Regions from separate parts of the Peribacillus sp. NPDC097284 genome, predicted to be linked through region 1. Evidence: riboswitches for the same ligand, from Rfam matches in the RefSeq annotation. Region 1 holds a riboswitch; the other holds the start of a gene.
The links. A riboswitch is a leader RNA that binds a small molecule or an ion and turns the genes downstream of it on or off. The one in region 1 is predicted to bind cyclic di-AMP.
Positions count from the first base shown of each region.

Region 1 (16,924 bases):
GATGTCGTATATATTCCTACAAAAGAGGAACGTAAAGACTTCTTTTCAACCATTTCAAACAGTATGCTAGTTGGAGTCAAGATGGTGATCGTCATTATGGCCATGGTAATCGGCTATGTCGCATTAACGGCTAGCCTTAACGGTATTTTAGGGCTTGCGGTAGATGGGTTAACAATCCAAAAAATCTTTTCTGTCATCTTTAGCCCATTCGCTTTCTTGTTTGGATTAAACTGGGATGATACGATGTATGTTGCTCAATTAATGGGAATCAAACTGGCAACGAATGAATTCGTTGCCTTGCTCGACTTGAAAACACAGATCAGCGGTTTGGCCCCGCATACAGTAGCTGTGGCCGTTACGTACCTGACCTCATTTGCGAACTTTAGTACAGTCGGCATGATTTACGGAACGTTCAATTCGATTCTAGACGAGGAAAAATCGAGTATCATTGGAAGAAATGTGTGGAAGCTATTGCTTAGTGGAATGGCAGTCTCCATGCTAAGTGCCATGATTGTTGGATTGTTTGTTTGGTAACGCTTTGTCTTATAGTTTACTAGATCACCTTAAATATTGTGGCTTTAATACGTGAATGAAGAACAAATTAGCCAAGTGATTTTTAGGTATAAATGATGTTAATCCCTTAATCGGTAAGATTAAGGGATTGCTTTTTTTACTTGAGTATAAAGAGAAACCAATAGTCACGTTTCCGATAAGGTGAAGGCGTGAAATACAATAGAGTTGTCATAATAAAAGCATGAAGAGCAGAAATTTTGTCCATGTTTCTGCTCTTCCAATTGAGTCGATTTCGGCTAAATTCACTCTAATTATTTTAGATTATTTTCTAGGTATTTCTCCAAATCCTTATCAACTATGAAAACTTCAATCCGTTCTCCCGTTTTGGTACTAATGTCACTATGTGAAGAAAGGACTTTACAACCTGTTAGATCCTCGACAATTTTTTCATAATCCTGACTGTACATTTCACGTAGAAGAGAGCGCATTTTTTTTACAAGCTTCTTTCCAGAATCCTGACTGACGAGGTGTTTTTCTTCGACAGTCAAGACTCCTTTAAAACGAGTGATCAGCATGTCATTAATAATGTAGGTTTTAACTTCTTGTGGTCCTCTGCCTATTAAATCACGCTGGAATTTAATGAATGCTGCACTAATTTCGGCTTCAATTTTCTTTTTTTGGTTTAACATAATGCCTCCGATTTTTTTCATCGATCGTATATGGGATTCATCATAATGCCGGATTCAAGTTTTTGTCAATACAAGTTTGTATATATATTAAAATATTAGAAATATATAGGATTAATGAGTAAATAATACTTTTAATTATAATAACGGAAGTATATGGTCAAATATGAATCTATTTGCGAATATATGGAACTTTAATGAGGTTTACAAAGGTTTGCTGATGAGCGTAGAATATGCTCATCAATAACAATTTGATATCGGCCAAATCTCAAGTAATTGAGAACGGAGGACCCACTATTTATGGGGTTAATTCTGCATTTGCAGAAGGGATGTGAACTCTTTCGCCATCCTACCCGTCAGCTAACTTCGTCGGCTAAAGCGAAGGAGGTCATAAGACCACCTTGATTCAGGAGGCTTTTTTGTTGTGTTTGTAGCAAAATAGCAACCTGTCATTTCAGTAGGTCTTTTTATTATGCCTATAATTACATGAAAAGGTTTCTTGGAAGACAGATCGCAAAGAGCGCTGAAAAGCTTGCTGGGCGATAAGTAGACCAATGAGTACTTTTTCTCCACTAATACTGTTTGCTTTTGCAAATATTCTTGTTTGGATTGTGAATCATTTTTTTCACTATTGAAACTAGGATAGCCATGCAATGCGGACTATTGGAGAAGGGGTAAGCATTGGTCTATTTTTTGTGTTCTTTTGGCACCAATTTCTCCACTAATCGTGAAGGAGGTAAATTGTAAAGTTTTTTAAAAAAGTGAAAGGAAGGTTCGGATGGATGCTATAACTATCTTTCTAATGGGTACACCCTTTTTACTTTTCTATGGATTCATTCATTTTTGTAACAAAGTTATAACGAAAAAAGGAGAGGAGTAGAACATGTTATTCATTCTTATTGTCCCAGCGGTTACCGTGTATTTAATTCACGCTTTATTATACCCAGAGAAATATTAATAGAACGATAACGGAGGAAATGTAAATGGATTTTTTACAAATCAGTGTGGTGTTGTTTTTGGTAGTGGTCCTAGCCATACCATTGGCCCAATATTTAGCGGCAGTATATTCCCTTGAAACCACAAGGCAAGATCGTATGTTCGGGTGGTTAGAACGAGGCATTTTTAAAATATCTGGTATTAAGACATTTGATATGAATTGGAAGCAATATGCACAGGCATTACTCCTAAGTAACTTAGTCATGTTTGTCATCTCATACATGATTGTACGGCTTCAGGGAGTTTTACCGGGTAATCCAAGTGGGATAGCCAACATGGATCCGTTATTGGCATTCAATACGGCAGCAAGTTTTCTTACTAATACCAATTTACAGCACTATAGCGGAGAATCCGGACTTTCGTATTTATCACAAATGATTGTCATCATCTTCTTGATGTTCACGACACCAGCAACCGGTCTTTCCTTATGCATCGCTTTTTTCAGGGGTTTGACCGGTCAGAGGAGTTTAGGGAACTTTTATGTAGATTTAATTCGTTCAATCACTCGGGTGCTACTGCCTCTCTCCATTTTTGTCAGTTTGGTTCTGGTATCCCAGGGGGTTCCCCAAACCCTTGATCCTACGGTAATCGCTACGACTTTAGAGGGAGCCACCCAACATATCGCAAGAGGGCCTGTGGCTGCACTGGAGTCAATAAAGCACCTTGGCACAAACGGCGGTGGATTCTTCGGTGTCAACTCGGCACATCCATTTGAGAATCCTAATGGATTTACGAATGTATTAGAGATTTTATCGATGTTTCTCATTCCTGCTGCCCTTCCATTAACATTTGGATATATGGCGAAAAATAACAAACAAGGATGGATCTTATTTTCAGCAATGGGACTCATGATGCTTGTCTTCCTAAGTGTGAATTACGCTAGTGAACAAAATGGCAATCCCCGATTGGAGGCAATAGGCCTTTCACAAGAGAGTGGAAACTTAGAGGGGAAAGAAGTGCGATTTGGGATGGCTCAGAGTGCCCTATTTACAACGGTGACTACAGCTGCCACTACAGGTTCAGTTAATAATATGCATGATACGCTGACGCCGCTCGGGAGTATAGCGCCACTGGCCATGATGATGCTGAACTGTGTATTTGGTGGTGATGGGGTAGGCACGATGAACATTCTTATGTATTCCATATTGGCTGTATTCATTGCTGGACTGATGGTCGGGCGTACACCAGAGTTTTTAGGTAAGAAAATTGAAGGGCCGGAAATGAAATTAATAGCCATGACGATCCTTCTACATCCGTTAATCATTTTGGTACCATCTGCTATTGCACTAACGGCACAGATGGGGACATCGGCCATTTCAAATCCAGGTTTCCATGGGCTCTCTCAAATTGTATATGAGTTTACTTCAGCTGCAGCCAATAACGGTTCTGGTTTCGAGGGCTTAGGGGATAATACACCTTTTTGGAACATTTCCACTGGCTTGGTCATGTTGTTTGGCCGTTATTTTTCCATGATAGCCATGATTGCTGTTGCTGGGTCATTACTTGCTAAAAAACGTGTTCCAGAGACGATGGGTACATTTAAAACAGATAATCCTACATTCCTTGTCATTCTTTTATGTACGGTTTTAATTATTGGAGCTTTGACTTTCTTCCCAGTGATTACCCTAGGACCTGTCGCAGAATGGTTAACGATTAGATAAACGATGAAAAGGAGTAGTACAGATGAATACGATGCGTAATGGAAAAGTAAATAATGAAATGCTTTTTGAAGCAATAAAAGATGCTTTCAAAAAAATGAATCCCAGAGCCATGGCACGAAATCCAGTCATGTTTGTGGTGGAAATAGGATTTGTCTTGACCCTTTTTCTGACTATATTTCCCGATTTATTTGGTGGAATATCAGATAGGGGATATACCAGTGCAGTGACTTTCATTTTGCTCCTAACCATCCTGTTTGCCAACTTTGCTGAAGCATTAGCGGAAGGTCGTGGTAAAGCACAAGCGGATAGTCTGAAAAAGACAAAGCTTGATTCAAAAGCAAAGTTAATCCAAAAAGATGGATCTGTAAAGATAATCGTTGCCACGGAACTGCAAAAAGGTGACATGGTTTTAGTGGAGGCCAATGATTTAATTCCTAGTGATGGAGATGTCATTGAAGGGGTGGCTGCTGTTGACGAATCGGCCATAACTGGTGAATCCGCGAATGTCATAAAAGAACCGGGTGGAGACTTCAGTTCTGTTACTGGAGGAACAAAAGTAATGAGTGACTATATAAAAATAAAAGTTAGTAGTGATCCGGGGGAGTCATTCCTGGATCGAATGATTGACTTGGTAGAAGGAGCTAAACGGCAAAAAACACCGAATGAAATTGCACTTAGTACACTCCTTGTGAGTTTGACGCTTATCTTTTTGCTTGTTTGCGTGACACTCGTACCTATTGCTTCCTATATTAAAGTGACATTGCCAATCGCAACTTTGGTGGCATTATTGGTATGTTTAATCCCAACAACCATAGGGGGTCTTCTTTCAGCGATAGGCATAGCTGGAATGGACAGAGTGACACAATTCAATGTGATTGCCAAATCGGGCAAATCGGTAGAAGCTGCAGGAGACATCAATACTATCATTCTCGATAAAACAGGCACGATCACACATGGTAACCGGATGGCTCATGCCTTGCTGCCAGTACAGGGTGTGAATCAGAAGGAACTTACTACATTCGCAGCCTATTCATCCTTACATGATGAGACACCGGAAGGCCGCTCTGTTGTCGAATTTGCCAAAAGATCAGGATTACTTGAAAAAGAATTGGAAAAAAGTGACTCGGAAGGCATTGACTTTACGGCAGAAACGAGGATGAGCGGGACAGATTTTTCCGATGGAAGAATCGTCAGAAAAGGTGCCGTCGATTCAATAAAGAACTATATAAAGCAAGAAGGCGGAAACATTCCCAGCGATTTGCAAGACATTAGTGATGAAGTAGCAAGCCAAGGGGGAACGCCCTTAGTAGTCGCAGAAGGAAATCGGATCCTAGGTGTCATTTATTTGAAAGATACCGTTAAAGCAGGTATGAAAGAGCGATTTGATGAATTGAGGAAAATGGGCATCAAAACCGTCATGTGTACCGGAGATAATCCTTTAACGGCCGCCACAATCGCGAAAGAAGCCGGGGTAGACGATTACATTGCAGAGGCAAAGCCGGAAGATAAAATTGCCGTAATTAAGCGTGAACAAGCGGAAGGCAAACTTGTCGCGATGACCGGGGATGGCACGAACGATGCCCCTGCATTGGCACAGGCAGATGTGGGGCTAGCAATGAATACAGGAACAAATGCAGCCAAAGAAGCAGCAAACATGGTGGATCTGGATTCAGATCCTACAAAAATTATTGAAGTAGTGGCGATTGGAAAACAGTTACTCATGACACGTGGAGCATTAACAACGTTCAGCATTGCCAATGATGTGGCTAAATACTTTGCGATCATACCAGCTATGTTCATGCTGGCTATCCCGCAAATGAATGCCTTAAATATAATGGGATTAGCCACACCGCAAAGTGCGATATTATCAGCATTGATATTCAATGCCATTATTATCCCGCTCCTGATCCCGTTAGCCATGAAGGGTGTAAAATATGTTCCAATGAGCGCTTCAAGATTATTGACTAAGAATTTGTTTCTTTATGGATTAGGTGGCGTGGTCGTTCCTTTCATTGGCATTAAATGTATAGACCTAATACTTGAACTGTTTAAAGTAGCTTAAAATCAAATATAAGGGTGAGAATAGATGTTGAAAAATATACGTGTAGTTTTTGTGCTATTCATGATATGTGGTATGGCTTATCCGTTACTCATAACGGGACTTTCACAAGTGATGATGCCTGCACAAGCTGAAGGCAGCTTAATTAAAAATGAAAAAGGGAAAATCATCGGGTCAGAATTAATTGGTCAATCTTTTGAAGAGGCTGGCTATTTTCATGGCCGGGTTTCTTCTATAGAATACGACGCTGCAGGTTCAGGGTCGCCAAACTATTCACCATCTAATGAAGAAATGATCAAACGAACCAAAAGTGAAATGTCTGAATTTCTAAAAGCGAATCCTTCTATTAAAAAAGAGGAAATACCTTCTGACTTGATGACAAACTCTGGGTCAGGTCTTGATCCAAATATTTCTCCAAGAGGAGCACTTGTTCAGGTTCCGCGTATCGCAAAAGAGAGGGATATATCTGAACAAAGTTTATATAATCTAGTCGAAGAAAATACGGAAAATCGTTCATTTGGACTTTTCGGCGAACCTCATATTAATGTGTTGAAATTAAATATTGCTTTGGATGATCTAAAATGATCGAGTTTAGGAGAGTTCTATTTTCTCCTATTAATCTAGAAAGGAATCTGGGGGTAGTTATATGAACGAACACTTTCGAAGGAAAACACCAGATGAAATTCTACAATCTATTTCCGACATCAAAAAAGGCAGACTGAAGATTATACTCGGATCTGTTAGTGGGTCCGGAAAAACCTATCATTTGCTTATGGAAGGAAATGAGTTGAAAGGGCGTGGTATTGACGTAGTTATCGGGATTATTAGTGATGGGTGTAACCAAATGACAATGGAGCAAGTAGGTTGCCTAGAGGCAGTCCCCACAATTGAATGGAAGAGTAATGGACTTATCAGGAAAGATTTACATGTAGCTGAAATTCAAAAAAGAAATCCTGAAGTGGTTTTAGTTGACCAGTTAGCTCACAAAAACCGGCCGTCTGCTAAAAATCCGACTAGATTAGAAGATGTTATGGAATTAATAAAAAGTGATATCAGCGTTATCACAACAATAAATATTTATGAATTGAAAGGAGTAAAGAAAGTTGCTGAACACCTACTGAATCTCCCGCTTCATGTAAGTGAGATCCTACCCGAGAATACGTTGACGCTGGCTGACGAAGTACGCCTCTTGGATGTGACACCCGAAGCAATACTTAAACGTCTGCAAGAAGGAAAAATCATGGAAAACAACAAGAAAACAGAAGCCGATATGAAACTATATAATCGAGATAACTTAGCGGTTCTTAGGGAGCTGTCACTCCGTTTTTTGGCTGGAGAAGTAGAAGAAGATCTTACTGAACATAGAGAACAGGAAGGGTTAATGGGACCATCAGGTGCTTCTGAACGAATCTTGGTATGTGTACAATACCATTGGAATGGCTCCATTTTAATTCGAAGAGGCGATCAAATAGCCAAACGATTAAGCGGAGATTTAGTGGTGGTTAGCTTTATTCCAAGTCAGAAAGAGCTATCTAAAGAGGAGTCGTTATTTAAAAGTTCTATACAAAAACTTATCGTAAAGCTAAATGGGAAGTTTGAAGAAAGAGTCATAAATGGGGGTGATATTGCAAAAGAAATCGTTGGATATGCCATGAAGCACTATATAACCCGGATTATTCTGGGTCAATCCAAAAGGACGAGATGGGAAGAAATCATCCATGGTTCTATAGTCAATAAGATATTGGGCCAAACGAAAAACATTGATGTATGTGTTGTAGCGGATAGGACAAAAGGAGAAGGGGAAAGGGTATTGCCTGCCGTTCAGTCAAAAAAAAAGAAAAAGAATCCATACCGTAGACTCTCGCCTGAAGAAATAAAAGAAAAAATACAGGGAGTGAAAAGAGGAACATTAAAGGTGTATATTGGTTCTGCTCCTGGCGTAGGGAAAACATATACCATGCTGAGGGAGGCCAATCAATTAAAGAAAAGTGAAATTGATATTGTGATTGGATTATTGGAGACACATGGTCGTAAAGAAACGGCATCCCAAGTTGACACGTTAGAAACAATACCCCGGAAACAGGTTCCGTATAAGAACGTCGTGTTAGAGGAAATGGATCTTGACAGAATCATCATCCGTAATCCTGAAGTTGTGCTGGTAGATGAATTGGCTCATACAAATGTGCCAGGAAGTAAGAACCAAAAACGTTATCAAGACGTTTTGAACATATTGGAGTCTGGGATATCCGTTATTTCTACTATGAATATTCAACATGTAGAAAGCTTGAATGATAGTGTAGAGCAAATTACAGGGGTTCGCGTACGTGAAACGGTTCCTGACAGGATTCTACAATTGGCCGATGAGCTTGAATTAATTGATGTCTCCCCAAAGGCGCTTAGGCAGCGAATGCAAGAAGGGAATATTTATACCATGGATAAAGTGGAGCAGTCCTTGAATAATTTTTTTAAGACTCGAAATCTTATCGCCTTGAGAGAACTTGCACTCCGTGAATTAGCAGATGATGTAGACGATAGGTTAGAATCATTCAAGCGAAAAGAAGGGGTAAGGGGCCCTTGGAGAAAAGCAGAAGTAATCTTTGTTTGCGTTAACCTTAAACCAGACTCTGAGCGTTTGATTAGGAGGGGCTTTCGGATAGCCTATCGACTTAAAGCAAAGTGGTATGTAGTGTATGTGAAGGATCAACGAACATTACCTAATGACAAGCAAATTATATTGGATAAAATAAAGAACCTTACGAAACGATTAGGTGGTACTTTCGAAATGTATTCAACAACCAACAGGCGAATGGTGGTAAGTGAAATCACTAAACAATTACAAGACAAAAAAGCTACACAAGTCATCATTGGACATTCAGCAAAAGAAAGGTGGCAAGAAATCATTCAAGGTTCGATTGTCGCACAACTTTTAAGAGAAGCAAGACACCTCGATGTTTTAATTGTGGCGGATTGAATGGACGTTCACGAGTGATGTATATTCATAGAATGAAGTTCCTGCATTAATGAAACCTAATGAACATTCAACAGGCGGTGTGTTCCCAGACACTTTCTTTCTGATTGCTTGTGTTTGAATGAATATCGCTCCAATTAACTCTAACTGATTTATGTCAAAATATTGAGTTATAGGGAATGTATATAGAGCTTCATTTGTATTTAAACGACTGAAAATTATCTGCTTAGGTAACTACGAGGCAGCTTTCTGTAATATATGAGTCTTCTGATGTCATAAACATGGCAGAATATTATTTTGAGAAGGATTCATATTTTGATTTAATGATAAATATCCACAAGAACGAAGTATAGAGAAACCCCAAACAATGCAGGTTTCTCTTCTCTTTTCTAATTAAATGGACCAATAGCAATCATCCGTCTATTATTAACTCGCATAAAATCCATATCCTCTAGTTTATATCCGTTTTTGCTTTTAAAGCCTGCTTCCACCAGAGGCATCAATAACTTGCCCCGTGATCCATCGTGCTTCCTCAGATGCTACAAATGCAACGATATCGGCAACATCTTCAGTGGTGCCCACTCTAGAGAATGCAGAAAATGCCTCCGCTCCGGCCCGTCCTTCTGGGGTGGCGAGCATATCCTCGTTCATATCAGTAGCCGTAATTCCCGGGGCCACTGCATTCACAGTAATGCCTTTGGATGCAAAATGGGGAGCTAAGGCCAAAGTAAGTGTGTCTATGGCTCCCTTGGAAGCAGAATAAATGGTATGCATGGGACCAGCCACACGAGTAAAGCCAGAAAAAATGTTAATGATTCGTCCACCGTTCCGAATAAATGGGCTAGCTGCTTGAGTAATGAAGTACGGAGCTTTAAGGTTAACATTCATGACATCTTCAAACGCCCCTATCCCACGACTTGCCCTGTAACCAATGCCACTTTACCATTGAATTTTCCTTTATTCGTCGACATATCATCTACTCCTTTAAAGATAAATTGAATGCATAATCCATACTAAAAGATTATAATCATTCTGAATAGTACGATATTTTTGTATCGTTACGATTAAATGGGTTATCAAGAAAGGCGAACAGCCATTAAATGCAGGCTTGTTTTTTATGGTGACGGATAGAGGTTATAGGAACGTAGAGTAAAGGAAGAGGTGGAGTTCCATGATTGAATTAACAAGTGCTGACTTAACTTGCCCGTTCACTACAGCTCAGAAAGTATTATCGGGTAAATGGTCCCTCGTAATTATCTTTCATCTAAAGGACGGACCCATACGATTCAACGAACTGTTAAGGAAATTTGACGGCTTAACGCACTCGTCACTGACTAAACAACTGGAAAACTTTCAGCTTATTCACCGTGAGGTCTATCATCAAGTTCCGCCAAAAGTGGAATACTCCCTAACCGATTTGGGGGAAAAGCTCTTTCCAACGATTAATGAGCTCACAGAATGGGGAAGCAAGTATATCGATAATTGCAAGAGTGTTGAAAGATAACCGAAACCAGGCCACATTACGTTTGTAGTCGGTCGTTCATGACTTATTCGAATGCATTGGGTGGATTAAATGGAAGCATGGGCGGCATGATGTAACACCCCATAAAACCCCTTGATAATAAGGGGTAAGAAAGTTCATATGAACAATATACAAAACTACGTCGGACATAACCTGAACCGCCGTATAGAGAACGGTACTGACTGGTGTGAGAGGTCGGAGGCTAGGCGTCTCCTCCTACTCGAGTATTCAACTAATGTCCCTGTTTGTTTAATTATAATGCTTCACAAATACTTTTTGCTCCACAAAAAAAAGTCCCGTCAGTAAACAATAAAGGTGATGCACTTTAGAGCATCGTTTCCGCTAATAAACCAGAAAAATAAACTATTATCTATTTGGATTATTTTTTAGAATTAGAAGAAAGACCTCGTCCGATAAGGTTTGCAGAAACAGGCTTTCTTCCCAATTCTCTTGCCCAAATGGATAGTTGTCCTATATGATGCATGAACAATGGTATGTCTCATAACTTCCCCCCAAGTATCCGTTACAATTCTTCCATCTGGCAGGGTATCATAAAATAATTGATTTTCCATACTTACATCCCAGTTATTCACAAAGTCCTCCACTTCTAAATGAAATTCTGCGTCCAATTGTCGAACCTTATTCAAGCTTTTATAATTATGGAAACTCTCCTGAAAATCAGTTTTCCCCTGTAAGAGACGTATCCAGCTCCACTCGACATCAATAATATGGAAAAGTGTATGTAATATACTTCCCATTCCACCTGTTCGGTTTTGCAAAAGCTCTTCTTCACTTAACTCTTCACACCAACGATACCAGTCTTTTCTTACCATCCAGTTATATCTGAAAAGTGTTTTCAATAAAAACCCTCCACAATAAGAAAATAATAAACTGATTTCACAAGCCCTCAATGGCTTCAGGGTGTTTTTGCTTTGATAAGTTCGTCACGGAATAATTTCAAAAATAGTACCTTGGTTATAATCATTCACTTTCATCGAACCATAAACCCCTAAATATAGTGTAGTTTGATCAAGATTCGTTCCCAAGCTCACATAATAAGCTGATCGGGAACCAAAATTATAATCGGTTTGAATCACGTTATAATCATTTCGTTTACAATCTTCCCTTATACTAGTGTAAGCTAAAACCCCTCTAGCCGGAGATTGACTTTCTTCCTTCCGGGCAAGATCAGTAAACAGAACATTTCCTGCTAAGGCGGGGATTTTATCCCCCATATAGGGTTGCACTCCTGTCAGTGCAGTTCCTCCAAATTTATCGGGTCGGGGATCTTTATGAAAATAACTAGTCACAGGTTCAAGACGATTTCCTGAAACTTTTAGTGCCTCATCATAATAAGCCATTGTTTTCTCTTCCAAAGTTGGATTCGCAGAGCAACCCTTTACAATTGGAGTAGGGAGGATACCTTCCCACGCTCGCCAGCCAAAGTTAATCAATCCTTCTTGGCCCGCTTCAGATTTCATGAGGAAAGCTCGAGCAAGATGGGTAACCGGTATTGGTTTATACGGACCGAATGAAAAAATGGACTCTACCACATCCTGTCCGACATTTCCCGCATATTTGATGTACTGATTATTAAATCTTTGAAATGAAATGCCAGGTATATTCCGTACGCCTTTAACAATCATCGTAAGTGTTTCCTGAATAGGTAGGGGAAGTTCATTGAACCGTGTGACGATGGGGGCATTTCGGATGAATGTATTCTTACCTACATCAATTTCAATTATTTTACCGGCGATTTCCATGTCGTTCTGGCTTAAATTGAATGGATCAAAGCCTGATCCACCATCCCCTGTGGTTAAAACGAGTTTTCCTGTTTCAGGTGAAAAGTTTAAGCTATTTACACCATTATGATTAGAAAATGGTCTTCTTATGTTTAGTAATGTACGTCGTTGTTGAGGTTCACCATTCGAAGGTAAAACCCATTCTTCCAAAGTATCAATATGGTCATATTGAGTTTCTCTATCGTCCCACTTTAGGTTTAACGTCCTTAAATCGCACGGGTTAGGTGAAAAAGAATCAGGAAGAGCACCAGGGCCCTGTGCTCCAGCTACTGAATAATGAAGGTAAAACAGACCGTTATCATAAAATTGGGGATGAAAAGCTAGTCCTAGCAAACCGCGTTCATCATATCCACCTCTAGAAGCACCTAGTTTTACGATACGCAGGCGAATATCAATAAACGTCCGTATAACTCCGTCTCTTATATAAAAAATTTCCCCTACTTGGGTTGCGATGAATATTGTTTCTTTTGAGTCACCCGGGAGTATCGCTGTTTTCAAAACAGTCGGTAAATTTATCTTACTTACAATGGGCCGTAAACCAACCTTCACTCTTTTCAATAAATTTACACTCCTTCTTCGTTTTTCTTTTATTAAGATATGATTAGACCTGTTTTATTAATACCAAATAATGAAGGAGCGAACTAGGAGTTGACCATCTTTTCGTAGCCAGCTAGAAAAAGAGGTTGTCATAATGTACTATGCCTTCATAAATCAGTTATCTATCGTTAAGTTGGATAGATATCCAGTGATTTTTAGATAAAACAGTGAATAGTATAAGGTTAGGTTACTATTTGATGGAGGTGGGATTTCTGAAGAGGGTAAAAAGTATAGCCGTACAGTATTGGCAGCATCCTTTTTTTGAAATCAAACGTGACTTTACGGAATGGTTACCTACCACTAAACTAATACTCACCGCGATATTAAGTTCGTTTGCAGCCATATTTCAATCAGCAGGGGGATATATGCCCGGCATTGGTTTTGTCGTAAGTGCGATGACGACATTACCTATATGTTTAGCAACGATTGTATCGGTCAGATACGGATTTCTTTCTTATTCTGTGACAATCCTTCTGGTATTGTTTATCCAGCCTAGCGAACTACTTATTTTTTCCTTCACAACGGGTATTCTAGGATGGGTACTTGGTGTTTCCTTCTATAAGTCGAAAACAAGGCTAATGGTTGTTTTCTTGTCGGGAGTTACCTTATTTATGGGAATCATAGCGATTCTTTTCATTTTCCGCTTTCCTGTGTTAGGCCCAGGCTTTGGTACGTCTTTTCATTTTCCATCCTTATTTCTCATAGCGGTTTTCAGTATTCTGTATGCATGGATAGCAGCAGAAGCTTGTTCGTTTGTTCTGAAGCGATTGGCTCAAACCCTGCCTGATAGAGTGATCAAGCGGGTGAATGATGTTCAGGACAGGAAATCCAGAAAAAATGTAAAAGTGAAAAAATAGAGCCGTAGCGAACCTGCTTGGGCTCTATTTCCTGTGAAACTTAAGAAAAATGGTTTGGCTATCGAGAATAGACTCCTGGAGTACTTCATTTAACGAAGCAACAGATCCACCTACAAGTATAGTGAGAAAGTAAATCACCAGGCGTTCGAGAGAAACAGAGCGTTCTAACAAGAAGAAACAGGGTTCCTTTATTAAAGGGACCCAGTTCGAAGAAGTAATCGTATTTGTTAGTTGAAAGGTTCCTAATCATTATTCGAAATCATTGTACGTATATCCCGGGAATTTGACCACTTCCCATTTCTTTTTCCTTAATGCGTCCAACACTTCAGATCCCACATTTAAATTACTTTCCACAATTTCTTTAGGAACCAATGCCATCCACTGTGTTAATGAAATATCGGCATATTTGGGGCTTTTGAATACTTCTAGGTACGTAAGCGTCTCGCTGCCTGTATTTTGGATATAATGTCCAAAGCAGAACGGCATGTACCCAACATCTCCTGCTCTTACATCAAACGTACGAGCTGTTCCATCAGCTGCATACCCGGTCATCCGTCCTTGGCCAGTCAGGAAGTATTGCCATTCATCATTATTCGGATGCCAGTGTAATTCCCTCATGGCTCCCGGCAAGACTTCGACAAGAGCTACAGATATATTTTCCGACACGGGGAAATTGGTGGAATCCGCCACACGGACCGATCCCCCTGGAGATGTAACAGGTTCTTGACCAAGGAGGCTATGCGTAAAATTCCGGGTACCGAAAGGATCTGGAATCGCTACTTGATCGATTGGACCGGGAACTTCCCCTTGATAAATGTACTTTTCCTGTTTCGGGATATCTTTAAATGCACTTTCCGGTACACCAAAATTAGCAGATAGAACTTCTTTAGGGGTATGGGCGAACCAATCTGAGATTGCGAAGGTGTCTAAATCCGAGAAAGCCCCGTTATCAAACACCAATAAAAACTCACACCCTTCCTCCAAACCTTGAATCGAGTGGGGGATGCCAGGTGGGAAATACCATAGGTCGCCAACACCAACGTCTGCAATGAAGTTTTTCCCATTCTGGTCTACAGCGGTTATCCTCGCTCTGCCTGCAAGCATAAAACTCCATTCGACTTCTTTATGCCAATGCAGTTCCCTTACGCCACCTGGCGTTAAACGCATATTAACTCCTGCAAGTGTCGTGGCGACCGGCAATTCACGTATTGTAATCTGTCTTGACCATCCACCGTGCTTTAAAACCATATTCGTGTCGGAGAAGGAAAACCGTAAATTCGGAACAGTTCCCTCATCCGTCACTGGGGGCACAAGCATATCCGGATTTTCCAATGCTCGTAAAATATCACGTGGTCCGAGATCTGTTGCACCAGCACCGTCAGCTCGAATCGGTTCAGGTATTCTATCCGCATACACTGTAAAATCAATCGGCTTCGTCAATGATTTACCTCCTTAATCCATCCCGTTTAATTGAAATTAAACAGTACTACATGATGTATATTACTCACATTACTTTTCAATGCCAGTAAGAACAGGTTGCATTTGGAAGTTAATACTTATATGACGTTTCCTCCCTTTATATTTCGTTTGATTCTTATTGTGTTGGCCATTTTTGTTTTAACGAACTTATAAAAGTTTGAACGTTTTTCTTATCTTTCATAATAGGAGAGTAAACATAGGAAAGCGTACGTGGAAACGTCTCATTTTTCACCTGTAAGATAGAAAGGATATGATGCTGTACATCTCTTTCTATGACACTACGGGACAGGAGAGAGAGACCCATTCCATTTTTTATAAGTGTTTCTTTAATTCCTTGGTTACTACTGATGGTCAGGAGCGACTTGACTTTCAGCCCGTTTGAACGGATAAGGTGGTTCAGGTATTCACGGGTACCCGATCCTACTTCTCGAGTGACCCATGCCTGATTTTGCAGGTCGGATATCGTTAGATCTTTTTTATTAGCTAGTTCATGTTTGTTGGAGGAAACGATAAATAATTCATCTTGCATGAAGGAGTGCACGGAAAGCTCCTTTTCATTGGTCTGGCCTTCAATCAAGCCTATATCCACTTTGTATAACTGGACGGATTGAACGATTTCTTCCGTATTTCCTATCATGACTTGAAGCTCGAGTTCGGGATAGTCATTTTGCAGATCGATGAGTAAAGAGGGGAGTATATACTCGCCAATTGTAAAACTAGCACCAATCTTTAATTCTCCTTTTATCGTGTTGTGACGCTCCTCGATGTCTCGTCTCGTTTGTTCGTAAATCGTGATCATCTGCTTTGCCCGCTCGTATAAAATTTCTCCGGTTGGGGTGATTTTTATATATTTTGGCGATCGCAGAAGCAATTTTGTCTGAAACTCTTGTTCCAGTTTTTTTATATGTAAACTAACATTGGGCTGTGACATTAGAAGTCTATCGGCAGTTTTTGTGAAATTTTTGACTTCGACAAGGGTTACAAACGTTTTTAATGCATCGTAATACAAATATATCCCACCTAATCATTAGTATTCCTAATAGTTTAAATAACATATATATATTTTACTAATGATTTTACATCTGGTAAAGTTTAACTAGAAATATATAGAATTGAAAAAATGTCGTTTCATTATTGTTATGCTTGTATACTAGAATAAAAGGTTATGCGACTATAACGATAATTATTTGAATATTCGTTATACATAAAATGATAGTTATTATTCTTTTGCGAGGTGGAAATCGTTGCAACTTCAGGTAATGAACAGTCCGTTTAACCAAGAACAAGTAGAACTTCTTAATCGTCTTTTGCCAACTTTGACAGAAACGCAAAAAGTTTGGCTGAACGGTTATTTGTCTGCGACGCAGTCTTTTTCTGCGATAACAGAGGCACCACTGCAAGAACTTCTTGTTAAACAACAAGAAAAGACAATATCAAAAGAAGTGACCATTCTCTACGGATCCCAGACAGGCAACGCCCAAAGGATTGCGGAGAACGCGGCTAAGAAGTTAGAGGAAAAAGGCTTTCAAGTAGCCGTTTCCTCCATGAGTGATTTCAAGCCGAATCAGTTGAAGAAAGTCAAAAACCTTCTTATTGCAGTTAGTACACATGGTGAAGGTGACCCGCCGGATAATGCTTTGACGTTTCATGAATTTGTGAATGGAAGACGTGCACCGAAACTGGATGATCTCCATTTTTCCGTGTTGTCGCTTGGTGATAGCTCGTATGAGTTTTTCTGCCAAACGGGCAAGGACTTCGATGAGCGTTTGGAAGAGCTTGGTGGC
Region 1 is NZ_JBIWCZ010000005.1:118,265-135,188, reverse strand. Features, by position in the region: gene ACIQXU_RS12285 (NupC/NupG family nucleoside CNT transporter) at 1-534, shown strand, start outside; gene ACIQXU_RS12280 (Na-translocating system protein MpsC family protein) at 825-1,202, opposite strand; cyclic di-AMP (ydaO/yuaA leader) riboswitch at 1,449-1,589, shown strand; gene ACIQXU_RS12275 (potassium-transporting ATPase subunit F) at 2,083-2,157, shown strand; gene kdpA (potassium-transporting ATPase subunit KdpA) at 2,183-3,856, shown strand; gene kdpB (potassium-transporting ATPase subunit KdpB) at 3,879-5,918, shown strand; gene kdpC (potassium-transporting ATPase subunit KdpC) at 5,943-6,500, shown strand; gene ACIQXU_RS12255 (histidine kinase) at 6,562-8,886, shown strand; gene ACIQXU_RS12250 (SDR family NAD(P)-dependent oxidoreductase) at 9,358-9,792, opposite strand; gene ACIQXU_RS12245 (winged helix-turn-helix transcriptional regulator) at 10,055-10,387, shown strand; partial or broken gene ACIQXU_RS12240 (DinB family protein) at 10,785-11,265, opposite strand; gene ACIQXU_RS12235 (PQQ-dependent sugar dehydrogenase) at 11,350-12,765, opposite strand; gene ACIQXU_RS12230 (YybS family protein) at 13,002-13,661, shown strand; gene ACIQXU_RS12225 (oxalate decarboxylase family bicupin) at 13,911-15,101, opposite strand; gene ACIQXU_RS12220 (LysR family transcriptional regulator) at 15,256-16,149, opposite strand; gene ACIQXU_RS12215 (assimilatory sulfite reductase (NADPH) flavoprotein subunit) at 16,385-16,924, shown strand, end outside.

Region 2 (16,924 bases), on a different contig from region 1:
AACATCGACCGCTTTTGGGAATATTACCTGGAGGGACGTGCAATGATTTCTCCAGAACCTTGGAAATACCTCAAAATATCCGTCGTGCGGCGGAAACTATAGTGAACGGAAATGTCCGTATGATCGATGTGGGGAAGGCGGACGATCATTACCTTTTGAATTTTTGGGGTATTGGACTGATTACCGATACGTCAAACAATATAGATGAACAAGAAAAAAGTAAATTCGGAAAGATTGGTTATTTTTTAAGTGCAATTAGAACGATAGGCGATCAAGAACCGTTTCCTTTTAGAGTCGAATATGATGAAACGTGTGTCGAAGGAAAAGCTGTCATGATTTTAGTCTTGAATGGTAATTTTATCGGAACGAATTCAATGCCTTTTTCAATGGTCCAGCCAGACGATGGGCTGTTTGATATCGTCATCGTGAAGGAGTCGAGCCTAAGTGTATTTAGGGAGATCTTAGCCATGAAGAGTTCGTTGACTGAAAGTGTCAGCTCAGAGTCAGGTGTCATGTATGTCCAGGCAAGAAAATTGAAGGTGGAAACCGAATTACCTCTCGAAGTAGATATGGATGGAGAGATTTATAATCAGACGCCTACACAGATAGAAGTTCTGAAACATCATCTTGCTTTTTTGTCTCCTAGCTCAGGAGTATAACAGAATCAGACGCATTAAGAGTATATATTTATATTTATTCCTCCTTATTTCTGCATTTGTTTACAAAATAAGATAAAATATAAAATGATATTTCATTTTTTGCAGGAGGAACATACATGATATACCAGGTCCGATTGTTAAAGGGTATTTTTGAACCGCAAAGAAGCCGTTACCAATTGCAAAATGCGGAAGCGGTCACACGACTTTTCTGGAAATTAATAGGATTATATTTTCTTAGTGTCTTAGTTTTTTCAGTAAGTGGATATTTTGGAATTGGTTCAGAATCATTTTCTAAAAATATTACGAAGATGGATGTAAGTGAATTTGAAACGGGAAAATTACTGATTGTAATTGGAAATATGATTGCAGGATTGTTTTATCCTTCTATTTATATCTTTTTAGCTTCTTTATTCTTTTGGGTAGTATTGGATATCCCATACATAAAAACCGTGATTGTTCAAATGATTACGCTTAGTTTGTACTTACTGGAGAAGGTTTTGTTAATTCCCCTTTTTGTTTTGATGGATATTGGGCATGATGCCAACCCCTTTTCACTTGGAGTCATCAGCCAGTACTTCATTCGAAGCGATTACTTTATTCATTTTTTTAGTGAAATCACCATTTTTCAAATTTTAATCATTTCTTTACAATATTATTATTTGAAGGTATATACGGAACGAAGCAAGGCCTTTGTCTTATCAATGATCATTCTATTTTATATTGCCTCGTGGTTTGCTAAAGCATTTTTAGCATATCTACAAGTTGGCGTATTCGTATAAGGCGGTGAGAAAAATGAAAAAGTGGAAATTAGCAGCCCTATCAGTAGCATCTTTGGCCTTGATATCGGGTAATATTTACTTGATTGAAAAAAAAGACAGTAAAGTGGAACGGACCGTTTTTACCGAAAGATGGACACAAGTTAAGAAAGATACCATAACTGAAACATTTCAAACAAAGGGAATCTTTAAACCGGCAGAAGAATATGATGTTTATTTTGATGCTAAAAACAATGATTTTCAGAAATTCCTGGTTCACGAAGGGGACGAGGTAACGGCTGGAACATCCCTGTTTGAATACACTACAACCGAACTGGATGCACTAAAAGATAATTTGGAAGCGGAAAAGGCCGCAACCGAAGGAGAAATCGTCGGAATTGATGAGTACATAAATAAGTTGAAAGCTTATCAAAGTGGTCTGACCCTGGATTCAAACAAAACGGTTATCGATGAGACAGTAGAAAAGAACCTAAATATAGACATCACCACTTCTTCCTCAGACTTAATTAAAAGTAATATTGAGCAGGAGATGTACAAGCAGGAACTTGAAAAAAATAGCTTGAAGGAAAAAGTGGTCATGCTAGAAGCACAATTAAGCTCAATTGAGGTGCAAACCAATGCCGTGGAGACGACAAGTGAAGCGGATGGTGTCGTGAAGAAGATCAATAAAAATTTAACGAATCCGATTATTTCAATTGCTTCTGCAGAAATGGCCATCGAAGGTTCCTTCTCTGAAGAAGAGTTAAAGAAGGCAGAGGTAGGGATGGAGATAAAAGCTAGTTCTCCTGATTTGAAAAAGAGGTTGGGCGGAACCATCAGCCGTATACATCCTTATCCCAAAGAGGAGCCAACCCTAAAGGATGAAAATCGCTATACATTCGAAGCGGAAATTGTAATGGAAGCAGAGAATAAGGAAGCGCTATTAGACGGTTCAAAGGTCGACCTTACCGTTATAACGAATGTGAAGAAGGGAGTCCCGACTGTTCCAACAGAAGCGATACATGAACGGAAGCAGCCGCATGTCTATAAAATGACCAATAAAGGGCATTTGAACCGACAATACTTTACAAAAGGGGCTCAAGCAAAAGGGAAGCAAGAGATGCTTAAAGGTCCAGCAGTGGGAGATGTCATCCTTTTAGAACCGAAAAAGGTAGTGAAGAACCACTCTTACTTCATTACCCCGCTCAAATTGGACAAGGTTCACTCTGCAACTTTTAAGAAACTATCCAAAAGGGAAAAAGTTAGATACATTTTACTAGGATTTTTGGAAAAATAATTTTCAGTTAAATCAAAAATGGCCATAATTTTTTACTGTTAAAACTAATTACCTATTTAAACAATAAGTGTAAACCCACGTAGCACTCAATATTCTTAATCCCCTCTGTACTTTCGGAGTGTGGGGAAAGAAAATATATTTACAGATTAATATTTTTAGTATAATATTTTAATATAAGTTAGCTCGCTTAATCTTATAAAAAAGAACGGGGGAACCAATTTTGCGGATTATATTCGCTAGGGGTGAATTCAGAGATGAAAGGGCCATTGTGTTTCCGATTCCTAACCCGACAGCTAACCCCGTAAGCGTCTTCGAGGGAACATGTGTGAATAACACGCCAATAGGGAAAATGACACGTAGGGTGTCTTTTTTTTAAGCGTAAGGATAGAAGTTTTTCAATATACAGAAAAATTTTTCTCTTTTTATTAGTATCTTGTTTCCCTTACCGAGACAAATGTTTTTACATCAAAGACTATATGGAAGGTGAGGAAATTAAATGAAGAAATTCAAACTGAGTTTAGCAAGCCAAATATTCATTGGTTTAATTCTAGGAATTATCGTAGGTGCTATATTTTATGGAAGTGAGACGGCACAAAGCTATCTACAACCATTAGGTGATATTTTCCTACGTATGATTAAAATGATCGTCGTTCCAATTATCGTTTCTAGCCTTATTGTTGCAGTTGCAGGCGTGGGCGATATTAAATCAGTAGGGAAATTAGGTGCCAAGTCACTATCCTACTTTATAGTAGTAACACTAGTTGCAATAGGCGTAGGTTTATTATCTGCCAATATTATTCAGCCTGGCGCGGGCGTAAATATGGGTGAGCTTGAACAAACGGATATTTCCACTTATGTTGACACAGCAGAAACTAAGCAACACGAATCCTTTATAGATACAATCGTTCATATTGTCCCATCTAATCCGATTAAAGCAATGGTAGAAGGCGATATGCTTGCAATCATTTTCTTCTCAGTCTTGTTTGGACTAAGCATTGCAGCTATCGGTGAAAAAGGAGTACCAGTATTCCGTTTCTTCCAAGGTGCGGCGGAAGGTATGTTCAATCTAACCAATATGGTTATGAAATTTGCTCCGATTGGGGTATTTGCACTAATCGGTGTGACAATCTCTAAATTCGGTTTATCATCACTAATCCCATTAGGAAAGTTAGCCCTTTCCGTATACGGAACGATGATTTTCTTCGTAGTTGTCATCCTGGGGCTCATTGCAAAATTTGTAGGCTTCAGTATCTTTAAGTTAATTGCCATTTTGAAAGAAGAATTGATCTTAGCATTTTCCACAGCAAGTTCAGAAGCGGTTCTTCCAAGAATCATGGAGAAGATGGAGAAAGCCGGTTGTCCAAAACATATCACCTCTTTTGTTATTCCGACTGGTTACTCATTCAACCTAGATGGTTCCACATTATACCAAGCTTTAGCAGCCATCTTCATTGCTCAAATGTACGGCATACATCTAAGTGCTTATGAGCAAATAACGCTCATGTTAGTGTTGATGATTACCTCTAAAGGAATTGCCGGTGTACCGGGCGTATCCTTCGTTGTACTTTTAGCAACATTAGGTACGGTGGGCATCCCAATTGAAGGACTTGCCTTCATAGCAGGTATTGACCGTATCCTTGATATGGGTCGTACTGTAGTAAACGTTATTGGTAACTCTTTAGCAGCCATCGTTATTTCTAAGTGGGAAGGTCAATTCAACCCTCCTGCCGAAAAAGGAAAACTCGAACAGGCTTCTTAATATAAGTCAAAACTCCAGGGTGATTGCACTCTGGAGTTTTTTTGTATTCAGATGAAAGTCGAAAGTAACTTATTGATGGACGATCCAGAAATGGGAGTCAGGGGAAAAGTTCATAGCCATATCGCTTTCATTAAATGAATCTTGGTGAAAGGTTTCCAAAACAGTCAGTTGGGCTTCTTCTAAGCAATCAAGGACTTCCTGCTGACTCGGGATATGGAGATAGGCCTCTTCTTGGTGAGACTTTCCCTTTGTGAAGATATCACCGAACTCATATAGCCGTTCATCCTGTTTACTATCACACCAAATCATTTCTTCCTGTTCCCAAAAATTAAGATACCTTTCATTACTGTCGCGAATCGGTGTGGTGAATAGGAAACGGCCTCCTGGTCTAAGTATGCGTTTGATTTCTTTCAAAGCGAGAATGCGGTTTTTTCGTTGAGGGATTTTCATTAAACCATGAAAGGAAAAGAGTGCATGGTCGAATGACGAGTCGTTGAAAGGGATTTCCGTGGCATTCCCAAGAAAGAATGGAATCTCCATATTTTCATCTTGTGAAAACTTCCGGGCTTCTTGAATCTTGGAGGGTGAAGGGTCCAGTCCGGTTATATGATGAAACCCATTCTTGTATAGAGCAAAGGTCGTCCTCCCTGTACTGCATCCAATATCAAGGATGGAGTCGGCTTGATGAAAGTATTTATCGAATGCAAATTTTTTGAGTTCCCAAAGACCCCAATTTTTTGATGAATCGGCGACAGCGTCTTCCTGCAAGTGATTGATGAAATCGTCTTTTTCTATTTTATCCATCATTCATCCTCCAAGCCTTTATTTTTACTATAATATGGAAATTACTTCCTGTCTAGTTTCTTATTTTTACTACTATTTTATATACACTTCGTGAATATTAAAAAGTTTGATAAAATAGAACTATTGATGAAAGGCTCGGAGGGAATATAATCATGAAAAATGAAGGTAATGACATCTTATATATGCATATGCAGGCTTCCGAAAGATTTGTCCTTTTTAATGGCCTTAATTTTCGAGAATTCTCCTATTCCTTACCGCATAGCTTGAATTCCATCTTATTATTGAAACATCAATATGATGGTGGGGAGTACGATTTGAATGTCTTGCTGGAGAGCGTGTCATCTGAGAACGTTTATAAGCTACTTAAAGAGGATGTTCGTGCATATGGAGATTTCTGTTGGGTCGATTTTAAGGAAGCGGATTGTCTAGAAGAATTGGACGGCAGGGAATTAGCGGAACTCCTATATGTGGGGCATACCAAAAATCACTTAGAACCCCCTTTCTTTCACAAACTGAATAATCAATTTGTCTATCTGGCCCAAGATGATGGATGGTTTAATAAAATTTACTTTCGTTCGATTTCAACGTACTATAAGATGCTGGGAAATTTACTTCCGTTGAAGCTTGAACCATTGAAAGTCGAAAGAACATGGTTAGGAATGAGGAAGAAAAAAGAATTGCCTGCAATTCCTTTGGATATTATTTCTTCCCTGGCTCCTATATTGGCGGAAGGTATAGTTTTTTCTTTTAGACATGTGAAGATTACAAGGACCAAAATCGAGATCCCAGCATGGATCGTGGGAGATTATTTGAACATGGATGAGATGCATGATGATTTCTTAGATAGAAAAGAACAAGGACCTGATGCCTTCATTACTTTTCATCGTAAAGAAAAGGTTTGGGAGAGCGTTATCAACACGACGCTATATAAATAACTTCTTTAGCTAATTAAGGGTTTGGGTCGTAGGACTTGTAACTGGGTGCATAAACTTCTAATTATAGCTATAGAAGGGGGAACTTTCACTTTTCCCGTTTTAGTGTAAAGTGTTACAATGGAACATGGCTAAAAGAATATTGGAGGGTAATAACTCATGAAAACTAAACTTGGTTTGCTTTATGGTGGGAAATCTGCGGAACATGATGTTTCTTTGCAGACAGCTTTAGCAGTCATTAAAGCTCTCGACTTAGCAAAGTTTGACATATATCCGATTTACATAACAAAAGAAGGTTCTTGGGTAAATGGTCCAAAGTTGACTGGTCCGGCAAAATCCGTCGAGGAATTGGCTTTATCATCCGATAAATTGACTTCTCCTTTGTCATTGCAAGCCCATTTAACTGATGAAAATAGTGGGTCCACGGGTTATGATGTCATTTTCCCTCTTCTACATGGACCGAATGGCGAAGATGGAACAGTACAGGGGATGCTTGAGCTGTTGAATCTTCCTTATGTGGGAAATGGGGTACTGGCTTCATCCGCAGGGATGGATAAGGTCATCATGAAAAATATTTTTGCACAGGCGGGATTACCGCAAGTTAACTATACATGGTTCATCCGCTCGGAATGGGAGAGTAACACAGAACGGTCCATTGAGAAGGTGGAAGAAGTATGTGGGTACCCTTGTTTTGTAAAACCGGCTAATTTAGGCTCAAGCGTAGGAGTCAGCAAATGTAATAATGCTAATGAGTTGAAGAAGGCAGTCGCAGAAGCATTTCAATTCGATCGGAAAATTATCGTTGAAGAAGGAGTCATCGCCCGTGAAGTGGAGTTTGGCGTGATCGGGAATGATACCCCATCTTGTTCTGTGGCAGGAGAAATCATTCCTAAGACAGACTTTGACTTCTATGATTATTCAGCTAAATACGTCGACGGAAATTCAGCGATGGCCATACCTGCCGAAATAGAGGAAAGTCAATATAAAGCTTTATCTCAAATGGCAATCACAGCCTTTAAGTCATTGGACTGTTCAGGACTCGTCCGGGCCGATTTCTTTTTGACGAAAGATGGAAAGGTCTATATCAATGAAGTGAATACGATGCCTGGCTTTACGCCATTCAGCATGTTCCCGCTATTATGGAAGCACACGGGTCTTGAATATCCACAATTAATAGAAGAACTTGTGAAGCTTGCTTTAGAGCGCTATGAAGAAAAACAACAAATTAAATATACAGTGTAAGCGGTAATGTAAAGTGGGTTCCTGTATTTTCAATTATACGCAGGACATACACTAGCAAGCAGGAATCGGTTCTCCATGCCGATTGCTGCTTAGTTTGGTTATAAAGAAAGTGGAAGATTTAGTTTGATGAACGAAGGAGGAACGAAAGTGATAAAGAGAACGTTGAAACAAATATCTGAGATGGTAAATGGATTGAACGATAGTAAGGTATTTGAACCCATTGAAATCCATGGTGTAACCATCGATTCAAGAGCGGTTACGAAAGGATGCTTGTTCGTTCCGTTAAAGGGAGAGCAAGTCGATGGCCATCAATATGTCAGAAGTGCCATTGCGCAGGGAGCATCCGCTTCTTTTTGGCAGCAGGATATTCCGAATCCACCTACTGATTTACCAATCATCCTTGTGGAAAATACTGAAAAGGCATTACAGCAATTGGCACGCGCTTATCGGGACCAATTGAATATTAAAGTCATTGGAATAACGGGGAGCAATGGTAAAACCACTACGAAAGATATGACGGCTGCCCTGCTGGCCACTACCTATAAAGTCCATAAGACGAATGGTAACTTCAATAATCATCTTGGATTACCACTTACTATCCTATCCATGGATGAGGAAACAGAAGCAGCCGTTTTAGAAATGGGCATGAGTAGTCGTGGGGAAATCGAATTTTTATCCAAGCTAGCAAAACCAGATGTAGCCATTATTACAAATATAGGCGAATCGCATTTGTTGGATTTAGGCTCGCGAGAAGAAATCGCCAATGCGAAGCTAGAAATCGTGGAGGGATTGCCACAGGGCGGAACGCTTATTTACCATGGTGACGAACCTTTGCTGGAAAGCCGGATTCAAAAGCAATTCCCCCATTTACGTGTCCTATCCTTCGGACGTACGGAGCGGAATGACTTGTTCCCATTGACGATTACCCAAGAGGCAGACAGTACCTCGTTTACACTTGGTGGAGAGAATCAAGGTGACTATCAAATTCCGGTTTTGGGTCAGCATAACGTGCTCAATGCATTGGCTGCCATTCTTGCCGCAAAAGAACTGAATATAGATAACGAATCCATCCATAAGGGCTTAGAAGCCATTCGCCTTACAAATATGAGGATGGAGATGGTCGAAGGCATAAATGGGCAGAAAATCATTAATGATGCTTACAATGCCAGCCCCACTTCCATCAAGGCAGCAATTGAGCTGATTGAAGGTCTATCTGGTTTTAGGAATAAAATCCTTGTACTTGGAGATATGTTGGAGTTAGGAGCAAGCGAAAAAGATTTCCACTTGAGAATAGGTGAACTGATAGCGGTTGATCAAATTGATAAGGTCTTTACATATGGACCGCTTGCCGATTATATTGCTAAGGGTGCACGTAAAACATTTGCAGCTGAGAATGTTCAATCTTTTCAAGATAAACAACAATTAATAGAAGCGCTACAGACTTCTACTGATGCCCATGATTTAATTTTGGTCAAAGCTTCAAGAGGCATGAAGTTAGAAGAAGTCGTAAAAGCCTTGCAAAAATGATGAGAAATAGAAAAAGAGCCGATTTCATTATGAAATCGGCTCTTTCTCTATTGGAGGCTTAAAACAAGGTACCAGCAATGATGCAGATATCATCATTGATTTCGGAATGCTTCATCCTGGAGAGTAATAATTCATGAAGAAGATCTGATGTATCTAAGTGGACATTATCTATAAACTCCTGTTCAATCTTATCGAATCTATGAATGGTATGGTTACTGGGAGACTCAGAAAGTCCATCGGTATATATAACGAAACGACTCCCAGCTTCATAGTGAATGGACCCTTTTTCTATAGGCATATCTGGTACAAGCCCTATAGGCATCGAGCCATTACTTAAAATTTGCAATTCATTATTGCAAGGGGAATACATCATTGCAGGAGGATGCCCATTGTTAACATATTCAATAATTCGAGCGGCCGTATCCACAAAAGCAATGAAGGCCGTAAAGTATGGGGCATTCGTATTTTCCTTTTGATACTCCTGGAACAGATGGCCCATATGCTTGTTCAGTTCTTTCGTAATGAAGGTGGGGTCTTTTACACGCTTGATAAGCCCAGGCATTAAAGAGCGGATAGACATGCTGATGAGTGCGGCTTGAATTCCTTTTCCACAAACATCGATGATGATGAACCCGTATTTCCCGTCCTCGACCTCCTGCCAGTAAAATAAATCCCCCGACAGCTCACTTGATGGCTGGAAAAGCCCCTGGATTTCGATATCTTTCTTTTGTATGGATGTAGGAAGGACAAGCTGTTGAAAGTTTTGAGCTACACGCAAGTTTTGCTTAACTTTAAGTCCGATATTTACTAGTTCCTGTTCCTTCATCTTCGTTGAGTATAACTGCATGCTAATATTCTGAAGAGCTTTCAATTTCAGCTTAATCTCCACTGGGTCTGCAGGGAAGGCCATCGACTCATAAATCGTTTTTTTTGGTAAGGTCTGTGGATCCTTTAATTTTTTTGAACGCTTATAAATGAATAGTATGGGTATCTCATAAGACTCGGCTAAAGCAAATAAGGCGGTTTGTTGGGAGGAGTCTCTCGAAAGGTATAAAGGTAGGATGAATAAGGATTGCAATAAGTCCGTCTTATTTCGAAACAGATGTTGTTGTCCTACCGGGTCTTCTAAAAAAATGACTTTCTTGTCTAGTGTTTGTAATACAAGGCTAAAGTCTCTACATTCTGGGATATCCAACGTATATATATTCATATAACCCCCTGATATTTGTTAGGTTGTGCATATGCAGGACTATTATACTATACAAAGACACATTTCATGCTTTTTTTGCACAAGAATTCATAATATTGTTGATATTACTGCATGTTCATTGGGTTACAATGTAAAATATGGTAGGTATAAAGTCTTGTAAGGGGAAGGGGAAATACAGTTGAGTGGGTGTCCATTTACATCATTATTTAGTTTGAAAAGTAAGGAATCATTGAAGAAACAAGAGAAGCATCCTACAGTCCCCATTAAAATAGGATCTACTCCGACTCGTGCACCTATATTCTCGGAAATTGAAAAGGGAAAGAATGCTCTTCAGCTTATGTTTGTGAATTTGGAAGAACAGGATATTACGACACTTATGAGTCTAAAGCCTATTATGGAAAAGAACGTTGAAAAGATAGTGGACGCTTTTTATGCTCGCATTTCGGAAATTCCCAACCTAACCATGATCATTCAGGAACATTCCACTATTCATAGGTTAAAGCAGACATTAGAGAAATATATTCTGGATATGGTTTCGGGGGACGTCGGGGAGAAGTACGTGGTACGACGTAAGGTTATTGGTAGTGTGCATAACCGGATAGGTCTTTTCCCAGAGTGGTATATCGGTGCCTTTACCATCATTCAGCATGAGGTCCTGCAGATGCTGACCCGTGAGTGTGATAGTTGGCAAGAAGCCCAGGATTATTATTACTCATTTCAAAAGCTTTGTTCATTCGATATGCAAATTGCGATCCAGACATATATAAAGTCTTATACATCCTCCATGATGAAGCTAAATGAGATTGAGGAGCTTCAATACCGTTTGAACGATTCTTCATCCATATTGGCATCCAGTGCGAAACAAACCATGGCTTCGCTAGCCGAACGGGATACTCGGGTCCAAAGCATGCTCGAAGATATTGATGAAATTAATACTGGGTCAAAAGCGATGATCCATCATGTTGAAGCAGGAAAAGGCAATGTCTCGAAGGCTTTGAAGAAAGTCGATGATGTCGTGGACTTAATCGAAAAAGTTAAGAACTTAACAGAGGAACTGAATGAGGACTCCTTACATATTGGGCAAGTGGTACAGACGATACGCACCCTATCTAATCAAATCAATATTCTATCGCTAAATGCAGGGATTGAAGCAGCTCGAGCAGGCCAACACGGAAAAGGTTTCTCTATAGTCGCACAAGAAGTTAGAAACCTAGCCCGCAAAACCGAGCTATCACTTGATTCCATTCAACAACAGGTGGCATCAGTCCAGAAGACGGTGATGAAATTTGATGAGAGTTTTCAAAGTATCGTGGATGAAGCGAGATTCTTTAGACATGTAAATAAAGAAATCATAGATATCCTGGATGATTCGGTAAGAAGCGTGAAAGAGAGCGACGGGAAAATCAGTCATTTGGGCGGAGAAATTGGAGAATTTAGATCAACGTTTGAGGAACTCACATCGGCTTCTTCCCAAATATCAGAGATGGCTGAGCAATTGAGTTCGTTGAATATTGAACTATCGCAGAAGTTCAAGGGTTAATGGATACTAAATTAAAGAGGTGACCTATGATGAAAGGGTACCTGGAATTTGAAGGGAAAACGTATGCATCAACGTATGAAATGACACAAGTTCTTTTAGAACAGGCGAATGAAAAGATTATTCGAATTGACTTGGGGAAATTGCCAAACAGTCCCGAGGAAAGGCTTTCGATAAAGTTGTGGCTGTTGCAAATCGATCGATGCGTGGAAGAAAATACTTTAGAAACAAAAGCAATAATAGGTTCAGTCTGGAGCCAGTTTTACCGATTAGAACATCAGGAAGATTATATTCATCCATATCTTTCAAAAACTTTGGAGCAGATTCAAAATGCCAATAAAAAAAATCCAGGTTAGACAGTTGAATGTGAAAACGCTCGCCCAGACTGTAAATGAAATCATGCAGGAATTTGAAATGTTTAAGGTAAAGGATAGCTCTGAATTTTTGTTCTTTAATGTGAAATTAGTGATTTGGGAACTTTTATCGAACATTATACAACATGAAGGTCAGGATAAAGCAGATCTAGAGATTGAGGAAGAAGCATTCGAGCGAATCTCCATAAAAATTCATTCATTTGCTGGAGGGTTTAATTGGGAGAGCTATAGGAAGATGGAATGCCCCGATGTGAGTAATGAAGGGGGCAGGGGCTTATACTTGATCCAGCAATTATGTGAGTTTTCCTTTGATGAGGCAGGAAAAAGAGCTACAGCGGTATTTAATGTGAAAGAGGTGGTGGGCGCGCATGCTTCATGTCCATATTGATCAAAATACGTTTAATGTGCATATCTTAAGTGATATTCATTATGAGAACTCGTCCTATCTTGAAAGGCTATTGAATACCTTCCAGGTTCCGGATAATATAGATCGCCTTCAAATCGATTTATCAAAAGTGAAATTTATTGATAGCACCGGCATTAGTTTCCTCGTTAAATGGTTATATCCATTATCCGCAAACTTGGAAATAGAAATGACGGGTGCAACGAAGCCTGTGAAAAAGATATTGTCCATTTGTAAAATCGAACAATTCGTTTTATTGGTCTAAATGGGAAGGAGTTCGGGTACCATATGGGTACCCGGATTTTTTTTATTTCGGAATCGGTTGGGCATCGTTCCTTATTTCACTTCTAGGAGAAAAACCCGATGAATGGGTATCAAGACTATTGTTTTTGGGGGAAATGGATATTTGACATGTCGGCTTCCCGCCGTATTCTTTATAAGTAACGATGGATACGAAAATATCCTTTATTGCAATAACAGTTTGAAAATGGTAATATGAAGTATGAGTTTAAATGTCTTATCATTGATGAATAATTAATTAGATTAATCAGGTTGAGGCAACATATTGTTTCTTCTTTCATGTTTTTCATGAGGTTTTTTGAGATTATTTTAGATTAAATAGGCCGCGCGTCTGGTCATATATAAAAGCTGCGTACCACAGTGGCTTTAGTAGCTAATAGGGAAATAAGCTGCATTTAGCGTCTTTCCACTTCTGCACATCCTCAACGCACCGGGCCTGTTTTGTATAAGAATCTTGGCGCTCGTCAAGTTTTATTCAGACAGACTTTTAAGTCTGTGGAATAATAGGTGCAGCAGCCCTCACCTGAAATAAAACGGTGAATAACCGTTTATGCTACTTTTAATTTTCCATTTTGAATTTAATTTTGGTTACATGCACTTTTAAAAAGATGGGCGTATGTTAAAAATAAGTCTACACGTGCGCAATGCATTAAATGCCAGTGAAACGCAAGTACTGGTATATTTCCTTTTTAAAAAATCATATTGAGTTCATTAGAGCTAAAAGGTAGATATTCTTTTAGGTGATAATGATAAACTTTTTCATAAGAATAAAGTAGAACATCTGTCATGATGATGAGGATTTGAACTAATCAATTCGTGCATTGAATGCACGTGTAAATTTACGATATAAAAAGGAGTACGAAAACATTGACATTGTTTAGCGAATTAGGTTTAGATAGAACGTCTATGAAATCAATAGAAAAAATGGGATTTGAAGAAGCGAGTCCGATTCAAGCCCAAACGATTCCTCTAGCACTTGAAGGTAAAGATATTATTGGTCAAGCGCAAACGGGAACAGGTAAAACAGCAGCATTCGGTATTCCATTGATGGAAAATATCGATATTGCCAACGAAAATGTGCAAGGGATTGTTATTGCACCTACTCGTGAGCTTGCCATTCAAGTTTCTGAAGAACTTTTCAAACTTGGTTACGGAAAGCGCGCTCGTGTATTAGCAGTGTACGGAGGACAAGACATCGACCGTCAAATCCGTGCCTTAAAGAAAAAACCACATATCATCGTTGGTACACCTGGTCGTCTGTTAGATCATATCAAACGTAAAAACATCAAATTAGGTGGAGTTCACACTGTAGTCCTTGATGAAGCGGATGAAATGCTTAACATGGGATTCATTGAGGATATCGAGTCTATCCTTTCAACGGTTCCTGATGAAAGACAAACATTGCTTTTCTCAGCTACAATGCCTGACCCAATCCGTAAAATTGCAGAACGTTTCATGCATGAACCAGTTCTTGTTCGTGTAAAAGCGAAAGAGATGACTGTTGACCGCATCGAACAATACTACTTGGAATTAAGAGAAAGTGAAAAATTCGATACATTAGCACGTCTTTTCGATATCCAAACACCAGAACTTGCCATCGTATTCGGACGTACAAAACGTCGCGTCGATGAATTGTCTTCTGCATTGAATATCCGTGGCTATAGTGCTGAAGGAATTCACGGTGACCTTAGCCAAGCGAAGCGTATTTCTGTATTGAAGAAATTCAAAGAAGGAAATCTTGATGTCCTTGTCGCTACGGACGTAGCCGCTCGTGGACTTGATATTTCCGGTGTAACACATGTATACAACTTTGATATTCCTCAAGACCCAGAAAGTTACGTTCACCGCATCGGTCGTACAGGACGTGCCGGTAAACATGGTATTGCAATCACATTTGTAACACCAAGAGAAAGAGGGCAACTTCAAGCAGTTGAACATACAACTAGAAAACGTATGGAGAGAATGAAAACTCCTACTTCAACTGAAGCGTTGCAAGGGCAACAAAAAGCAGTAACGGAGAAAGTTCTTTCTGCAATCGAGAATGACGATTTATCGTTATACCTTGGTCAAGCTGAAGAGTTATTGAAACAACACAGTGCAGCTGATTTAGTTGCAGCTATGCTTAAGTCAATGACGAAAGAACCGGATCAAACTCCGATTAAATTAACTGAAGAATCTCCTTCAATGCGTCGTAACCGTGGTGGAAGCAGTTCGTCTAACAGACCGCGTAATGGACGTAGTTCTTCAGGCAGAAAAGATTACGGTAGCGGGGCAAATAAACGTCCTAGCTCGAACCGTAAATCTAATGGCTATGGCAACCGTAGCACAAGCCAAAAAAGAGAAAAATCTAGCAATTAATTGAAATGAATTTCGATAAATAAGTCGCTCATCTGAGCGGCTTATTTTTTATTCAATAAAGTGTTTAAGTGGATGTTTTTGTAATAAATAGAATTAAATGAATGAGGTAGTTGTAAGAAAAGTTTGAATTCTGTACAATGAGGTATATCAAATTGGATGCACACCAATGTGTGGAATAACAAGAGCATTCATTTTAAATCGGAAAAGGAGGGTACTATGGAACCTCAAAGCCTCATATCCGATAAGGCACTGACTGCTTGGAAATTCAGTGGGCTTATTGGCTGTTCAATCATTTGGGTTTTGAGCTTGGTCATTTTAGTGTTGACGATCATTCAAGGGTGGACTTATTGGATCTTTGGAGCGTTGCTTATCTTCTCTTTCGTTCAATGTTACCTGACCGTATTTTTGATTCCTTCTTTACGCTGGAAAAGATGGCGTTATGACGTGCGAAATACGGAGATTGATATCCAAAGTGGGATTTTTGTGATTAAAAGGACCCTCATCCCGATGATTCGGGTACAGCATGTTGAAACGAAGCAAGGCCCCTTATTAAGGAAGTATGATTTGGCATCCGTGGAAATATCCACAGCTGCAACGGTGCATATTATACCTGCTCTGGATTTAACGGAAGCGGATGAATTACGGCACTATATTTCCAGGATGGCCAGTGTGGAGGAAGAAGATGTTTGAACCGAAACGGCTTCACCCCATTGCTGTCCTTCTCAATATCATTAAATCGATAAAAGAGTTGGTTTTGCCATTCTTGATAGTGATCGTGTTACCAGGGCAAAATAATGATGTCCCGGGATGGGTCCAGCCATTAGTTATCGGCGTCGTTGTGCTCTTGCTCGTTATTCGTGCTTTCATACAATGGTTGCGCTTTACATATCGGTTAGAGTCCGGGGAGCTCAGGATAGAATCCGGCGTATTCATCAGGAAGAAGCGTTATATTAAGTTTGACCGGATACATAGTATCGATATTTCAGAGGGGATTATCCAACGCATATTCAGGCTTGTGAAAGTGAATATCGAAACGGCTGGTGGCACTCAGGCTGATGCCGTTTTGTCCGCCATTAGAAAAAGCGAAGCGAATCAGCTGAATACAATAATTATTGAGGAGAAAAAGAAAAAAACTTCTTCTGACATCCTTGAAGGGGAACGTACAGAAGAAGATTTACACGTCGTGGAAAAAGATAGGGCTTCCTCTACTTTTAAGCAAGCGTTGCCTCAACTTTTTGTTATGGCGGCAACGTCGGGGGCAATCGGTGTATTCTTATCCGGTGGAATCGCTTTTATATCACAGTTCGATGAAATCATTCCTTTTGAAAAAATCTTCAAGAATTATGAAGAGTATATCGGGCTCGGGTCAGTCATACTAACTGGTTTTGCCATTTTGGGCTTATTGGTCGTTTACGTGTTGGCCACTGTGAGTATGGTCATTAGATATGCCAACTTCACCGCTTTGAGGACAGGTGAGGAGCTTGTTATTACAAGGGGATTGTTGGAGAAAAAACAATTAACAATTCCCATCCGCAAGGTCCAGGGGATTCGGATCATGGAAAATCTCGTACGTAAGCCATTGGGATTGGCCACTGTGTATTTGGAGTATGCTGGGGGAAGTGCGGAAGATCGTGAAAGTCTTTCCATCATGCTCTTTCCGTTAATTAAAAAGAAACACTTGCCTGATAAAATCCAAGAATTTTTACCAGGCTATGAAACGGTAGCGGATATAAAGCCTTTGCCTAGACGTGCTTATTATCGTTATGT
Region 2 is NZ_JBIWCZ010000021.1:5,419-22,342, forward strand. Features, by position in the region: gene ACIQXU_RS20090 (diacylglycerol/lipid kinase family protein) at 1-659, shown strand, start outside; gene ACIQXU_RS20095 (hypothetical protein) at 776-1,438, shown strand; gene ACIQXU_RS20100 (efflux RND transporter periplasmic adaptor subunit) at 1,452-2,711, shown strand; cyclic di-AMP (ydaO/yuaA leader) riboswitch at 2,886-3,034, shown strand; gene ACIQXU_RS20105 (cation:dicarboxylate symporter family transporter) at 3,208-4,470, shown strand; gene ACIQXU_RS20110 (class I SAM-dependent methyltransferase) at 4,540-5,274, opposite strand; gene ACIQXU_RS20115 (hypothetical protein) at 5,427-6,209, shown strand; gene ACIQXU_RS20120 (D-alanine--D-alanine ligase) at 6,366-7,448, shown strand; gene ACIQXU_RS20125 (UDP-N-acetylmuramoyl-tripeptide--D-alanyl-D-alanine ligase) at 7,596-8,975, shown strand; gene ACIQXU_RS20130 (PP2C family protein-serine/threonine phosphatase) at 9,034-10,185, opposite strand; gene ACIQXU_RS20135 (protoglobin domain-containing protein) at 10,364-11,725, shown strand; gene ACIQXU_RS20140 (hypothetical protein) at 11,752-12,078, shown strand; gene ACIQXU_RS20145 (ATP-binding protein) at 12,053-12,484, shown strand; gene ACIQXU_RS20150 (STAS domain-containing protein) at 12,465-12,764, shown strand; gene cshA (degradosome RNA helicase CshA) at 13,667-15,157, shown strand; gene ACIQXU_RS20160 (PH domain-containing protein) at 15,374-15,847, shown strand; gene ACIQXU_RS20165 (PH domain-containing protein) at 15,840-16,924, shown strand, end outside.
Region 2: it holds a riboswitch for cyclic di-AMP, as region 1 does, so the genes downstream of both, ACIQXU_RS20105 (cation:dicarboxylate symporter family transporter) here and ACIQXU_RS12275 (potassium-transporting ATPase subunit F) in region 1, are expected to answer to the same signal.